One region of the Ensifer sp. GW821-FHT05G01 genome, then DNA from elsewhere that is predicted to be linked to it. Evidence: riboswitches for the same ligand, from Rfam matches in the RefSeq annotation. Region 1 holds a riboswitch; each other region holds the start of a gene.
What was found. A riboswitch is a leader RNA that binds a small molecule or an ion and turns the genes downstream of it on or off. The one in region 1 is predicted to bind cobalamin.
Positions count from the first base shown of each region.

Region 2: it holds a riboswitch for cobalamin, as region 1 does, so the genes downstream of both, AC07UR_RS04350 (aromatic ring-hydroxylating oxygenase subunit alpha) here and nrdH (glutaredoxin-like protein NrdH) in region 1, are expected to answer to the same signal.
Region 3: it holds a riboswitch for cobalamin, as region 1 does, so the genes downstream of both, cobU (bifunctional adenosylcobinamide kinase/adenosylcobinamide-phosphate guanylyltransferase) here and nrdH (glutaredoxin-like protein NrdH) in region 1, are expected to answer to the same signal.

Region 1 covers NZ_JBWKSC010000002.1:294,216-299,197, reverse strand. Annotated here, with positions in the region: gene metE (5-methyltetrahydropteroyltriglutamate--homocysteine S-methyltransferase) at 1-733, shown strand, start outside; gene AC07UR_RS07195 (acyl-CoA thioesterase) at 730-1,530, shown strand; cobalamin riboswitch at 1,687-1,911, shown strand; gene nrdH (glutaredoxin-like protein NrdH) at 2,214-2,435, shown strand; gene nrdI (class Ib ribonucleoside-diphosphate reductase assembly flavoprotein NrdI) at 2,452-2,868, shown strand; gene nrdE (class 1b ribonucleoside-diphosphate reductase subunit alpha) at 2,838-4,982, shown strand, end outside.
Region 2 covers NZ_JBWKSC010000001.1:901,177-906,158, forward strand. Annotated here, with positions in the region: gene AC07UR_RS04335 (FAD-binding oxidoreductase) at 1-768, opposite strand, end outside; gene AC07UR_RS04340 (L-threonylcarbamoyladenylate synthase) at 921-1,895, opposite strand; gene AC07UR_RS04345 (DUF6656 family protein) at 1,982-2,581, opposite strand; cobalamin riboswitch at 2,898-3,099, shown strand; gene AC07UR_RS04350 (aromatic ring-hydroxylating oxygenase subunit alpha) at 3,206-4,450, shown strand; gene AC07UR_RS04355 (FAD-binding oxidoreductase) at 4,452-4,982, shown strand, end outside.
Region 3 covers NZ_JBWKSC010000003.1:361,520-366,501, reverse strand. Annotated here, with positions in the region: gene AC07UR_RS10495 (dihydrofolate reductase family protein) at 1-123, shown strand, start outside; gene AC07UR_RS10490 (adenylate/guanylate cyclase domain-containing protein) at 308-2,536, opposite strand; cobalamin riboswitch at 2,749-2,916, shown strand; gene cobU (bifunctional adenosylcobinamide kinase/adenosylcobinamide-phosphate guanylyltransferase) at 3,290-3,814, shown strand; gene cobW (cobalamin biosynthesis protein CobW) at 3,818-4,882, shown strand; gene cobN (cobaltochelatase subunit CobN) at 4,953-4,982, shown strand, end outside.

The DNA.
Region 1 (4,982 bases):
CATCTTCGGCGATGTCTCGCGGCCGAACCCGATGACGGTGGATTGGGCAACCTATGCGCAGTCGCTGACGTCAAGGCCGATGAAGGGCATGCTCACCGGACCGGTGACGATGCTGCAATGGTCGTTCGTGCGCGACGACCTGCCCCGGTCGATCGTGTGCCGGCAGATCGCGCTGGCGCTGCGCGATGAGGTGACGGACCTGGAAGCGGCCGGTATCGCCGTGATCCAGATCGACGAACCGGCGCTGCGCGAGGGCCTTCCACTGAGACAGGCCGATCGAAAGGCCTATCTCGACTGGGCGGTCGAATGCTTCCGCATCAGCGCCTCCTGTGTCGGTGATGAAACCCAGATCCACACCCACATGTGCTACTCGGAGTTCAACGACATCATGGCGGCAATCGCGGCGATGGATGCCGACGTCATCTCCATCGAAACCTCGCGCTCGAAGATGGAACTGCTCGGCGCCTTTACCGATCAGTCTTACCCGAACGAGATCGGCCCGGGCGTCTACGACATCCACTCGCCGCGGGTGCCCACGGTCGACGAGATGGTGCATCTGATCGAAAAGGCAACTGACGGGCTGACGCCGTCGCAGATCTGGGTCAACCCGGATTGCGGCCTGAAAACGAGGCAGTGGGAGGAAGTGCGCCCGGCCCTCGTCAACATGGTTGAGGCGGCGCAGGCGCTGCGGCAATCCTTTGCTGCCGGCCGGCGGGAGGCCGCAAGCGCATGACGGGCGACAGCAACATCGAAATGGCGCCGGGGGAAACCCCGGCGCCTGCCACCTTGATCGACATCGTCTTTCCCGGCGACACCAATCATCACGGCACGCTCTTCGGCGGCGCGGGCCTGGCGCTGATGGACCGGATCGCCTTCATCGTCGCCAGCCGCCATGGCCGCGTTCCCTTCGTCACCGCCTCCTGCGACCGCGTCGATTTCCGCGCGCCCGCCCGCATCGGCCACATCGTCAGCTTCACCGGTCGCCCGATGAAGGTGGGGCGGAGGTCGATGTTGGTCGAAGTCGACATGATCGCCGAGGACCTGACGGCCGGCACCAACGATCTGTGCACCCGCGGCCAGTTCACCATGGTGGCGATGCCGGAAGTCAAGGACGCCGGATGGTCGCTGCCCCCGCTCGACGGCGCCGCGAGCGAGCAGACAGAAGGCGATGCCCTGCGTATGGTCGATATCGTCTTCCCCGATCAGGCCAACAGCTCCGGCGCCATGTTCGGCGGCGACGCGCTGGCGCATATGACCAAGGCCGCCTTCGTCGCAGCGACGCGGGCAAGCCGCAAGACGACGGTGCTCGCTTCCTGCCAGCGCATCGATTTCAAGCACCGCATTACGGTCGGCTCGATCATCGAGCTCGTTGCCCGGATCGCGAAAACCGGGCGGAGCTCGACAACGGTCGAGGTCGAGTTGTGGTCGGAAGATCTGGTGGGCACAAAACGGACGCTGACGGCCCGCGGCGTCTTCATCATGGTGGCCGTCGACCGCGACAACCGCCCGGTGCAAGTCTTCGCGGCCTGACGCGTTCGACGCGGGGAGCCGTCAACGACGGCTCTTCATCCACAGGCTTTGTTGGAACCGCGCATTTACTCCCCGTTATCCACACCCGGGAAAATATTGTCCGTTCCCGCGGGCATCGGCACCATCGAACCTATTGACGCGATTTCCCGACCATATACTATATCTAGTGTTCGAGGTTCTTCCGATTCGCAAGGATTGGGAGCGAAGATGGGAATACGGTGCGCTGTGGCGATTTCGCCTGGCTAAGCCGTGGCTGCCCCCGCAACTGTAAACGGCGAGCAACTGTCCAGCATTCGGCCACTGAAGCATGAGGCTTCGGGAAGGTCCGGGCAGAAGCACCGACCCGTGAGCCAGGAGACCTGCCTCGATCGATAAACGTCCACGGGCGGGGTGTCCGGAGAGGTCAGAGGTGTGCTTGCGGCAGGATGAAACCTGCCTGTTCGTCTCGACGTCTCCCCGGAAGCGCCGTCTTCAACTTCGGGGTGAAGTCATGTCCGCGTCATCGAATTCCTACTACTCGCCAATGAAGAGGCGCGGGAACCCGCGCATCTGATGAAGAGGTGCGCTCGGTCGTTTCGGCCAGAGCAAGCCGTCATCCTGCCAGCCCTGCCCTTTCGCCGGAGCGTGTTCGCGCGCCCGCATGCCTTTTCATGCCCAGATCCAGCCGACCCAACGAGGAAGAAATGAACGTCACCGTCTATAGCAAGCCCGCCTGCGTCCAATGCACCGCCACCTACCGCGCGCTCGACCGCAAGGGCGTCAACTACGAGGTGATCGACATCTCGATCGACGAGGACGCGCTGCAGACGGTCAAGGGCCTCGGCTACATGCAGCTTCCCGTCGTCGTTGCCGGTCCGGAACATTGGGCAGGCTTCCGCCCCGACAAGATCAGCGCCCTCTCCTAAAGAGAGGTGCGGCGCGATGGGCCTGATCGTCTATTTTTCCACCCGCTCGGAAAACACCCATCGCTTCGTGGGCAAGCTCGGCCTGCGTGCCGTCCGCATTCCCGTCAGTCCGGCCGACGGGCCGCTTGAGATCAAGGAACCCTATGTGCTGGTCGTGCCGACCTATTGCGGCGACGACGGCCGAGGCGCCGTGCCCAAACAGGTGATCCGCTTCCTGAACGATGCGGACAACCGCTCCCACATCCGCGGCGTGATTGCCGCGGGCAACAGCAATTTCGGCGCGACCTACGGGATCGCCGGCGACGTGATCTCGGCCAAGTGCCAGGTGCCCTATCTCTACCGGTTCGAGCTTCTGGGCACCGACGAGGACGTCGCCAATGTCAAAAACGGGATGGAACGATTTTGGACGTCTCAACACTCGAACGCCCTTTGAAGGCGACGGAAGCGGCGCTCGATTACCACGCGCTGAACGCGATGCTGAACCTCTATGACGAGGACGGCCGGATCCAGCTCGACAAGGACCGGCTGGCGGCCAAGCAGTACTTCCTGCAGCACGTCAACCAGAACACCGTGTTCTTCCATAACCTGCGCGAAAAGCTCGATTACCTGGTGACCGAGGGCTATTACGAGCAGGAGGTTCTCGACCAGTATTCGTTCAATTTCGTGCGCGATCTGTTCGACCACGCCTATGACAAGAAGTTCCGCTTCCCGACCTTCCTCGGAGCGTTCAAGTATTACACCAGCTACACGCTGAAGACCTTCGACGGAAAGCGCTACCTCGAGCGCTACGAGGATCGCGTCTGCATGGTGGCGCTGACGCTGGCGCGCGGCGACGAGACGCTGGCGCGCGGCATGGTCGACGAGATCATCTCCGGCCGTTTCCAGCCGGCGACGCCAACCTTCCTCAACGCCGGCAAAAAGCAGCGCGGCGAGCTCGTCTCCTGCTTTCTGCTCAGGGTCGAGGACAACATGGAGAGCATCGCGCGCGGCATCAATTCTGCGCTGCAGCTGTCGAAACGCGGCGGCGGCGTTGCGCTCTCGCTCACCAACATCCGCGAGGCCGGTGCGCCGATCAAGCAGATCGAAAACCAGTCCTCGGGCATTATTCCCGTGATGAAGCTGCTGGAGGATTCATTCTCCTATGCCAACCAGCTCGGAGCCCGCCAGGGCGCAGGTGCGGTCTACCTCAACGCCCACCACCCGGATATCATGCGCTTCCTCGACACCAAGCGCGAAAACGCCGACGAGAAGATCCGCATCAAGACGCTGTCGCTCGGGGTCGTCGTTCCAGACATCACCTTCGAACTCGCCAAGAACAACGAGGACATGTACCTGTTCTCGCCCTATGACGTGGAGCGCGTCTACGGCGTTGCCTTCACCGATATCTCGGTCACGGAAAAATACCGGGAAATGGTCGCCGACAGCCGGATCCGCAAGAAGAAGATCAAGGCGCGCGAGTTCTTCCAGGTTCTGGCGGAAATCCAGTTCGAAAGCGGCTACCCCTACATCATGTTCGAAGACACGGTGAACCGCGCCAACCCGATCGCCGGCCGCATCACCATGAGCAACCTGTGCTCGGAAATTCTGCAGGTCAGCGAAGCCAGCGAATACAACGACGACCTGTCCTACAAGCACATGGGCAAGGACATTTCCTGCAACCTCGGCTCGCTGAACATCGCAGCCGCGATGGACAGCACGGATTTCGGCAAGACGATCGAGACTTCGATCCGGGCACTGACGGCGGTGTCGGACATGAGCCACATCTCTTCGGTGCCCTCCGTCGAGAAAGGCAACGACGACAGCCATGCGATCGGTCTCGGCCAGATGAACCTGCACGGTTATCTCGCCCGCGAACGCGTCTATTACGGCTCGGATGAAGGCATCGATTTCACCAACATCTACTTCTACACCGTGACTTACCACGCCATCCGCGCCTCAAACCGCATTGCGGTCGAACGCGGCACGAGCTTCAAGGGCTTCGAGAACTCGAAATACGCCTCAGGCGAGTATTTCGACAAATACACCGAACAGGAATGGAAGCCGGCGACGGAGCGGGTGCGGGAACTGTTCGAAACCGCGGGCATCGATATTCCGACGCAGGAAGATTGGCTGGAACTCAAGAAGGCCGTGATGACCTCAGGCCTCTATAACCAGAACCTGCAGGCAGTGCCGCCGACCGGATCGATCTCCTACATCAACCACTCGACCTCCTCGATCCACCCGATCGTCTCGAAGATCGAGATCCGCAAGGAAGGCAAGATCGGCCGCGTCTACTACCCGGCCGCCTTCATGACCAACGATAATCTCGACTACTACCAGGACGCCTACGAAATCGGCCCGGAGAAGATCATCGACACCTATGCGGCAGCGACCCAGCATGTCGACCAGGGCCTGTCATTGACCCTGTTCTTCAAGGACACGGCGACGACCCGCGACATCAACCGGGCGCAGATCCATGCCTGGAAGAAGGGCATCAAGACCATCTACTACATCCGCCTTCGCCAGATGGCCCTGTCCGGCACGGAAGTGCAGGGCTGCGTCTCCTGC
Region 2 (4,982 bases), on a different contig from region 1:
ACCGGTCAGCGCCGACCCGCAGAGGCTTGATGCCCTGTCGAAGAGGGCAAGCGCATGCTCGACGCTGCCGACGCCGGCAAAGGCCACCTGGTGACCAAGCGGCTTCGGAAACATCCTGAGGACGGCACCGGTGATCACGCCGAGCGTGCCTTCGGCGCCGATGAACAGATCGCGCAGGTCGTAGCCGGTATTGTCCTTCTTCAGCCGCCGCAGCCCGTCCCAGATCTCGCCGGTTGGCAGCACCACCTCGAGGCCGAGGCAAAGCTGGCGCATGTTGCCGTAGGCAAGCACCGCCGTGCCGCCGGCATTGGTCGAGAGGTTGCCGCCGATGCGGGCCGACCCTTCAGACCCCAGAGACAGCGGAAACAGCCGGTCGTTGTCGTCGGCCGCCTTCTGGATATCGGCGAGGATACAGCCGGCGTCGGCAACGATGACATTGCCGACGGGGTCGACGTCGCGAATTTGGTTCAGTCTCTGCAGTGACAGGACGATGTCGGCCTTGCCCTCGCGCGGGATCTGTCCCGCCACGTGGCCGGTGTTGCCGCCCTGAGGAACGATCGCCGTCCGGGTTGCGCTTGCAAGTTTCATGATGCGCGACACTTCCTCGACCGAACCGGGTCGAAGCACCATGGGCGTGGTGCCCTTGTAGAGCCCGCGGGATTCGATGAGATAGGGGGCAAGGTCAGCCGGGTTCGTCAGCGCATTGGCGCTGCCGACGATGTCGATGAAGGAGGCGATCAGTTCGGGAGAGGGGAGCGTCGTCGTCATGGCCCTGCCTTCGCAAATGCGCCCGGCGGCGCTACTGCATAATTCGTTAAATCGGAATCGATTTAAGGAGAAAATTGTGCAGCGAGCTTAAAGCGTTACAGCGTCCTTTGCGCGTCATATTTGACGCACGGCGCTGTAAAAATGTCTGTCGGTCAGTCTCTTGGGGCTGCCGCACGCTGCAGCCGGTCAAGGATCGCTTCGCCCAAACCTTCCGGGGGGATGGGAGCGAAGGCAATGGTCGCGGCGCCGCTGGCATCGGCTTTCTTCATATAGTCGAACAGATTGGCAGCTGCCTCGCGCAGGCTGCCTGCCGGGCTGAGATCGAGCACGATCGCTGCATGCTCTTCGCCGGGGAGCACTGTGTTGCCAAAGCGGATCAGGGCTTCTCCCGGGCGCACGTCGCCTGCGTCGAGTCGGACTGCAGCGCCCGGCGCATAGTGCGAGGCGAGCATGCCCGGAGCCTCGATTGTCGCGCCGGCACTTTCGGGTCTCGACACGGCAAGGCCGGTCAGATTTTCGATATCGAGGACGTCGAGACCGCCCGGACGCAGCAGGCGCAAAGCCCCGTCCTCGACCTTGATGATCGTCGATTCAAGCCCGATCTCGGCCGAGCCGGCGTCGAGAATGAGCTTGAGGCGTGGGCCGAGATCGGCGTCCACATGGGCAGCGCTCGTCGGGCTGATCTTGCCTGACGTATTGGCGCTCGGTGCGGCGAGCGGGCGGCCGAAACGGGCAATTACCCGACGGGAGAAGCCATCGGGCATGCGGATGCCCAGGGTGTTGAGGCCGGCCGAGGCGAGCGCATGCACGGAGCTTGTCGGGCGTTGGGGCAGGATCAGCGTCAGCGGGCCGGGCCAGAAGGCGTCGGCCAGGCGTCGCGACAACGGATCGAATATCACATGGGCTTCAGCCATCGCCATGTCGGACACGTGCGATATCAGCGGGTTGAAGCGCGGGCGCCCCTTCATCTCATAAATGCGGCTGATCGCATCCGGGTTGGTGGCATCGGCGGCCAGGCCGTAGACCGTTTCTGTGGGAATGGCGACGGGCTCGCCTTCGGCAAGCACAGCGCAGGCGCGCTCGATCGCGCGTTCCGGCTCGGTCCGTGTGTCGATGATTTCGGCCATATCGCTTCCGTTTCCCTTTCGAGGTCTCCTTAAAGGAGCCACGATGAAAACAGAACGATTTTCTTCAAGGGAAGCGTGCCGGTGGTTCAGAGGCTGCGGATGATGCGCCGCAGCGCCTCGTCGCGCGCACCGAGCATCAGAACGTTCTTGAGCGCGACCTTCGGGTCGTCGGTGCGAAAGAGCAGGCCATTGTCGCTGACGCTGCGATTGATGGTCATCTGACCTTCCTGCGCGTCGGGTTCGATGGCGACGGCGAAGTACATCCGGGAATAGCCGGTCTGGATACGCTCGAAGAAGTGCTTTTCGTCGCCGAGATCGCAGAAGAAGTTGGCGAAGTAGAAGGACCAGGTCACGTCCTTGGATTGGGCGAGATGTGTTCTCGCCGCCGTCACATGGCAATAGCCCAGATGCGGCCGACCGGCGAGCGTGCGGTGGAAGATCATCTTGGGAAACTGGATCGAGGTGTGGAAGCCGTTCATCCGCTTGTGCGTCGTTTCGCCGGCGGTTGTCAGCTTGTGGCCGGTGCGCTGGGCAACCTCGTCATAGCTGAGATAGCGCCGTTCGCGCTGCGACCATTGCCGCCTTTCGATGCGGCCGGTGCGCAGGAACTCGGTATGGACCGCTGTCTTCGGAGCGATCGTGGGCAGCTTCTCGGCTGCGGCGTCGTAGTATTTGAGCTTTGCCATGGACTTCAATGCGCTGTTTGCCGGTTCGGCCGGTTTCTCCGTCAGGCGACGCTAATGCATTATGGTTAATGGAAGATTTCATTGCGCCGGCCAGGATGGATGAGCCGACGCCGCAACGGATGTCGCAAAATGGCGAAGGCTTCGCGCTTTCGCGCCGGCTTTGCCGGAAAAAGCGACAACTGCCCAATATTTGATCTATCTCATTGTTTATAATGACAAATAGTCGGCCTTGTGGTGTTTCAGACACGGGATGCACTGTGTCGTCTTTCTGGAATTGGATGTCGTTAATCGGCAGCTGCGACGACGGCTTCCGCGATTAGATATGCCTACTCAAGGTGCCGCCTCTTAGGGAAGACGGAGAATTGGGAAGCCGGTCAAAACCCGGCGCTGCCCCCGCAACGGTGGTGGAGCGAAAGCCTCGGCAAAAAGCCACTGGACGGTTCCGTCCGGGAAGGCGCCGGGCTGGTCCTTGCGGATAGCTCCTGAGCCCGGAAACCAGCCTTGACACGAATAGACCGTAACGGGTTGCGGCGGGCAGCCGGATCGGAGCCGTCATCGCACAGGCATTGCGCCTGCGTGGGTTCCAGTCCTGCCTCTCCGAAACAAGGCCAACGAGGATAGGACATGGACATCAAGGGCGATATGCTCCGCAAGCTGAAGGGCCGACGCGACGGCTACAGCCTCGACCGGGCCTTCTACATCGACCCCGACTACTACAGGCAGGATCTCGAGAGCATCTGGTACAAGGACTGGCTGTTCATCGGCCACGACTGCGAGGTCCCGCGCGCCGGCAACTATTTCACCGTTCAGGTCGGCGATTACCCCGTCGTCATCGTCCGCGACCGGCAGGGCACGATCCGCGCGCTGCACAATTCTTGCCGTCACCGCGGTTCCCGCGTCTGCTCGCAGCACAAGGGCTCATCGGCCAAGCTCGTCTGTCCCTACCATCAGTGGACCTACGAGCTCGACGGCACGTTGCTCTTTGCCCGTCAGATGGGCGAGGATTTCGACAAGGCCGCCCACAGCCTGAAGCCGATCCACTGCGAAACGGTCGGTGGCTACATCTTCATCAACCTGTCCGAACAGCCGATGGACTTCGCTCCGTTCCGCGACATGGTCGCGCCCTATCTCGCGCCGCACCGCCTTGGCGAAACCAAGGTCGCCTTCGAAAGCACCATCATAGAGAAGGGCAACTGGAAGCTCGTCTGGGAAAACAACCGCGAGTGCTACCATTGCGCAGCCAACCATCCCGAGCTTTGCCGGACCTATCCGGAAGCCCCGACGGCGACCGGCGTGCAAGGCGCCAAGGATGATCCTGTCATCGCCGCCCATTGGGAAAAATGCGAAGCGTCCGGGCTTCCGAGCGAGTTCCGCATGTCCGAGACCGGCCAGTTCCGCTCGGCGCGCATGCCGTTGATCGACGACGCCGAGAGTTACACCATGTCCGGCGCCCGCGCCGTGCGGCGGCAATTGTCGGCGGATGTCAGTCAGAAGCATATCGGTACGCTGCTTCTGTTCCATTATCCGTCGACCTGGAACCATGTGCTGGCCGACCATGCGATCACCTTCCGCGTTTTGCCGCTCGGGCCTGAGCTGACGCAGGTTACGACCAAGTGGCTGGTCAACAAGGATGCGGTCGAGGGCGTCGACTACAATCTGGAAGAACTGACGCACGTGTGGACCGAGACCAACGATCAGGATCGCCAGATCGTCGAGGAAAACGCTTTCGGTATCCGCTCGCCGGCCTACCAGTCAGGGCCCTATTCGCCCGATCACGAAGGCGGTGTGATGCAGTTCGTCGAATGGTACTGCAAGTTCATGGAGCAGCGCCTCCAGGGCGAAGCTGCTCCGCTCTTTAGGGTCGCCTGATATGCAGATGGCATCCTCGTTCCATCACTTCGATGAACTCCATGTCTGGATCGACAGGCAGAACATGCTCGAATGCACATCCGCGGTCATGGAGACCGCGGATGTGATGACCTTTACCTTCCGGCCCGAGAAGCCGGCCTGGTTCCGTTATCTGCCCGGTCAGTTCGTCACGCTCGAACTGCCGGTGACCGACGACGAGCCGGTGATGCGCACGTACACGCTGTCGTCGACGCCTTCCCGGCCGCTTTCGATCGCCGTCACCGTCAAGGCGCAGGCCGACAGCATCGGCACGCGCTGGATGTTCGATCACCTGAAGCCGGGCATGCGGCTGAAGGCCTTCGGCCCGCTCGGCGATTTCAGCTTCGTGCGCCATCCCGGCGAAAAATACCTGTTCATCTCGGCAGGCTCCGGCGTCACGCCGATGATGTCGATGACGCGATGGATGGCAGACTGCATTCCGGAGACCGACGTCACCTTCATTTCCTGCGCGCGCCGGCCGGATGATATTCTGTTTCGCTCAGAGCTCGAAGTG
Region 3 (4,982 bases), on a different contig from region 1:
TTCCACCCGGTCGTGCTTGGCAGCGGCACGCCATTCTTCGCGGGCCCGCGGCCGCCTCTGCGCCTCGTTTCCACCGATCACGTTGGCGAAGACGTGATGAGGTTGACATATATTCCTGCTTGATCGCTGCGTTTCGACAGATGGACTGCGCCGTTTGGGGCCCGATATGGCCGCCAACAATCATCCGCAGGCGCTTGCGATCGATCTGGCTTCGGTCAACGGGCGATGGCAGTGCGTGTCCTGAAGTTTGGCACGCCGGCAAATGCGCAGGGATGCCACAAGGGGCACTTGTGTCGATATTGAGCTGCTAGGGGACCTGCGAGAACGTGAAGGCCCTGTCGCCGTGATACCATATGAACTCGTTTTCCTTGGCGCGAAGTCCTCCGGGATTTCGCAGCACTGTCCCGCACAGGTTCGTTGTCTTGAGCCACAGGAAGCAAACCTCGTCCCGGTCAAATTTGACCTCGACGTTCGTCATGCGACCGGCGCCGATGGAGGCCCAGTCTCCCGTCAGAGTGGCCATGCCCGCGATCGAAATCACAGCCTCGTGTTCCTCGCCCGAATCCAGCATGCGTCCATGCAGCCGATGCCCGAGGAGAAGTGAGCGGGCTTCGTCGGCTTCCAGTCTGTTGGCGGCGATGAAGTCGGTGTTCATCAAGGTCTCGGGCAGGCCCGCCAGCCGCAGTCCCCGATAGAAGCGCGCGCTGTCCTCCTGCGTTGCCAGGTCCAGCGGCGGGCTGGTTGCGATGCTGGCCGCAGTGCCGCCGCGTGCAAGGCGAAGCCCGTTGAAACGGGTTATGGCCGCCTCCGCTTCCGCGCGGCGACCGAGGTGCCCGGAAGCGGAGGCAAGAAGAAGGAATGAGCCGTCATCCTGAGGGTTGAGTTCGATGCTGCGCTTCGTTGCTGCCGCTGCCGCCTCGAAATCCTCGAGGCCGAATTGCGTCAGTCCAAGGACGTAGATGAAGAAGGACGGAGAATGCGGATCGAGGCGCATGGCCGTGCGGATGTAGGGCAGGGCCTCCGCCGGACGGCCGACGGAGGTCAGCACGAGGGCCGTCAGCGCGTAGCTCCAGGAGTCGCCCGGTTCAAGCGCGATCGCTTCCTTGAGTGCGGCCAGCGCGTCGGCATATTGCCAGTCCGCTTCGGACAGGAGAGCGGACGCCTGATAGGCGAGCGCTGTCTTGTGCTTCTGGGCGATCCGCAGATATTGCGTCGCCTTGGCTCTCGCTTCGGTCCGCGAGATGCCCAGCTGATAATGCCAGCGCCACATGCAGATGCGCGCGTAGACCATGGCCGCGGCGGCGTAGGCGCGCCCATAGGCGGGATCGAGCGCAATCGCCTGCTCGAAATAGGGCACTGCCTTTGCAAAGTCCTCCGGGGTGGTGCGTCGGTGATGCTCCCAGCCGCGCAGGAACGCGTCGAAGGCCGCGGGCACCATCGTTTCCTTGCGCCCGGAGGCCATCTGCTGGTCCGGGTCCAGCCGAAGTGCCAGCGCGTCGGCAATGCCCCGCATCACTTCGTCCTGCAGCGCAAAGACATCGGACAGTGAACCGTCGAACTTTCCGGCCCAGACGTGGCCGCCGCTGAGACTATCGACGAGCTGGGCATTGATCCGCAGTTGCTCTCCGGCACGCTGCACACTGCCTTCAAGCACGTATCTGACGCCGAGTTCTTTGGACACCTGCCTGGGTGTCACCGCCTTGTTCTTGTAGGTGAAGGTCGAGTTGCGCGCGATCACGAACAGGCCGGAGACCTGGGCGAGCTCGGTGACGAGCCCATCGGTCATGCCATCGGCGAAATACTCCTGCCTCGGATCGTCGCTCACATTGGCAAACGGAAGCACCGCGATCGACGGTTTGTCTGGAACACTCAGGTTCGATAGTCGGACTTGGGGCGTTTCCACGGGTGGCTCCCACGGCTGCCACCAGGCGACGCCGCTCGCCGCCACAAGCACGACCGCGGATGTAGCAAGTGCCGGCCAGCGCGTCATGCGGCGCGTTGCGGCTTTCGCGCTGCCCGCGTGGGCTTCGTTCAGCGCCAGGCGATAAGCCCGAACCGGCTTTTCGATATGCTTCAGGCGTTGTTCGCCGATAGAGACGAAACGGACATCGAGGTGTTTCTCGACCTGATCGTAGGCGGTGCCGGAAATGACGATCCCACCCGGTTCAGCGAGGCTCTGCAGGCGCTCGGCAATGATCACGCCATCGCCTTGAATGTCGTCGCCTTCAACGATGACATCGCCAAGATTGATGCCGATGCGAAATTCCAGCCGCCCCTCTTCGGAGCCGCGGCTATCGGATTTCGCGCGCTGAACCTCCACCGCGCAACGGACCGCTTCGACGACACTGTGGAACTCGACCAGCAACCCGTCGCCCATGGTCTTGATCAGCCGTCCACGGTGCGCGGCGATCCGTTGTTCGAACAGGTCGTGCAGATCGGCCTGAAATCGCGCGCATGTACCCTCCTCGTCGGCTTGGGTGAGCAGTCCATAGCCGGAAACGTCGGCAATCATCACGGCGGCGAGCCTGCGTTCCATTTGCCTACCGGATCAACGAAGCCTCTTGTTGGGCTAGTTTATCGCATTATCTGCAATCGCTAAAATGAAGTTCGCCGCCGTGGTGCAGCGCTTATGCCGTGTGACGACGACTTGCGGCCCCGGGGTACTTCGCGTTCGGCAAATCGTCGCGCGACGCAATTCGGCCGGGGAGGTGTCGCACGCGTCGATTGACTTTGCACCGCCCGCTTCCTAATCATCTGACGTTGGATGGTTTCCCCGGATCGTGGCGATGCGGGGGAATAATTGGGAATGTGACGGATGGACCCAAATCGGGCATCCTTATCGCAGCCGACCCCGCGACTGTAGAACGGTCAGGGTTCGCCATCGGGCTGAAGACCGGCTACCTCTGGATTGCATGGGCAATCGAAGGCGGTTCGGAGTTCAGCCGGAAAAGCCACTGGCGTGGCTTCGTGATCAGCCGGGTTGGACGCCTCTTCTTCTACGAATCGTCCGCCTTTCACGAAACATAAAAACGCCGGGAAGGTGAGGCGGGCCGTTCGGGCCCTTGCGTTGTTTTTCGTGTCACCACGCGAAGCGATGTTTTGGGCTCGTGACGCCGTGAGCCAGGAGACCTGCCGTCCGACAGGGGCATTCCGCCCGAAGGGAAGCCCGCTTCCCACGCCATCACGGAGGTTGTCTTGGCTTATCGACCATTTTCCGAACGCGCCTTTGGCGCGGTGAGATGCTGTTGCCGCTCGAACTCGCGACCGAGCACGTGAGGCCGCAACGCACATGAGCTATTCCCATGCCGGGCCGGTTCTGGTCCTCGGCGGTGCCCGTTCCGGCAAATCCGGCTTTTCCGAAAGGCTCGTCGAAGCCTCCGGGCTCTCCATGCACTATGTCGCAACCGGCCGGGCCTGGGACGACGAGATGCGCGAGCGCATCGACCATCACAAAGAAAGGCGCGGCGAAGGCTGGACGACGCATGAGGAGCCGCTCGATCTCGTCTCGCTGCTGACACGCATCGACGACGAAAAGCGCGTGGTGCTCGTCGACTGCCTGACGCTGTGGGTCACCAACCTGATGATGGAAGGACGCGACATGGCGGCGGAGTTCGCTGCCCTTGCCGCCTTTCTGCCCGAGGCGCGGGCGCGCCTGATCCTTGTGTCCAACGAAGTCGGCCTCGGCATCGTGCCCGAGAACCGCATGGCCCGCGACTTCCGCGACCATGCCGGCCGGCTTCACCAGATCGTTGCGGAGAAATCCGCGGAAGTTTACTTTGTCGCGGCCGGATTGCCGCTGAAAATGAAGGGTTGATCCATGACCACTGCGAGAGCCAACCAGGGCAAGATCCCGGCGACCGTCATCACCGGCTTCCTCGGTGCCGGCAAGACGACGATGATCCGCAACCTGCTGCAGAATGCCGACGGCAAGCGCATCGCGCTGATCATCAACGAGTTCGGCGATCTCGGCGTCGACGGCGACGTCCTGAAGGGCTGCGGCGCGGAAGCCTGCTCGGAAGACGACATCATCGAGCTCACCAATGGCTGCATCTGCTGCACGGTTGCCGATGATTTCATCCCGACCATGACAAAGCTGCTCGAGCGCGAAAACCGTCCTGACCACATCATCATCGAAACGTCGGGTCTGGCGCTGCCGCAGCCGCTGATCGCCGCCTTCAACTGGCCGGATATCCGCAGCGAAGTGACTGTCGACGGCGTCGTCACTGTGGTCGATAGCGCTGCCGTTGCCGCTGGCCGTTTTGCCGACGACCACGACAAGGTCGATGCGCTGCGCGTCGAGGACGACAATCTCGACCACGAAAGCCCGATCGAGGAACTGTTCGAGGACCAATTGACGGCTGCCGACCTGATCGTGCTCAACAAGACAGACCTGATCGACGCGTCCGGCCTGAAGGCCGTGCGCGACGAGGTGGCTTCGCGCACCAGCCGCAAGCCAACGATGATCGAAGCCAAGAACGGCGAAGTGGCGGCAGCCATCCTGCTCGGCCTCGGCGTCGGCACGGAAAGCGATATCGCCAACCGCAAGTCTCACCACGAGATGGAGCATGAAGCCGGCGAGGAGCACTCTCACGACGAGTTCGACAGCTTCGTCGTCGAGCTTGGCGCAATTGCCGATCCGGCCGCCTTCATCGACAGCCTCAAGGGCGTGATCGCAGAGCACGACGTGCTGCGCCTCAAGGGCTTTGCCGATGTGCCCGGCAAGCCGATGCGCCTCTTGATCCAGGCTGTCGGCGCCCGCATCGACCAGTATTACGACCGCGCCTGGGCTGCCGGCGAGAAGCGCGGAACGCGCCTCGTCGTCATCGGCCTGCACGACATGGACGAAGCAGCCGTGCGCGCTGCCATCACCGCGCTCGCCTGACGCCTTGAAGCAACGCCGTTCCAGGAAGATCGTTTCGAACCTTCCTGGAACGGCTTGAACGGATAGAACAATGCATCTGCTTCTCGCCCAGAAAGGAACG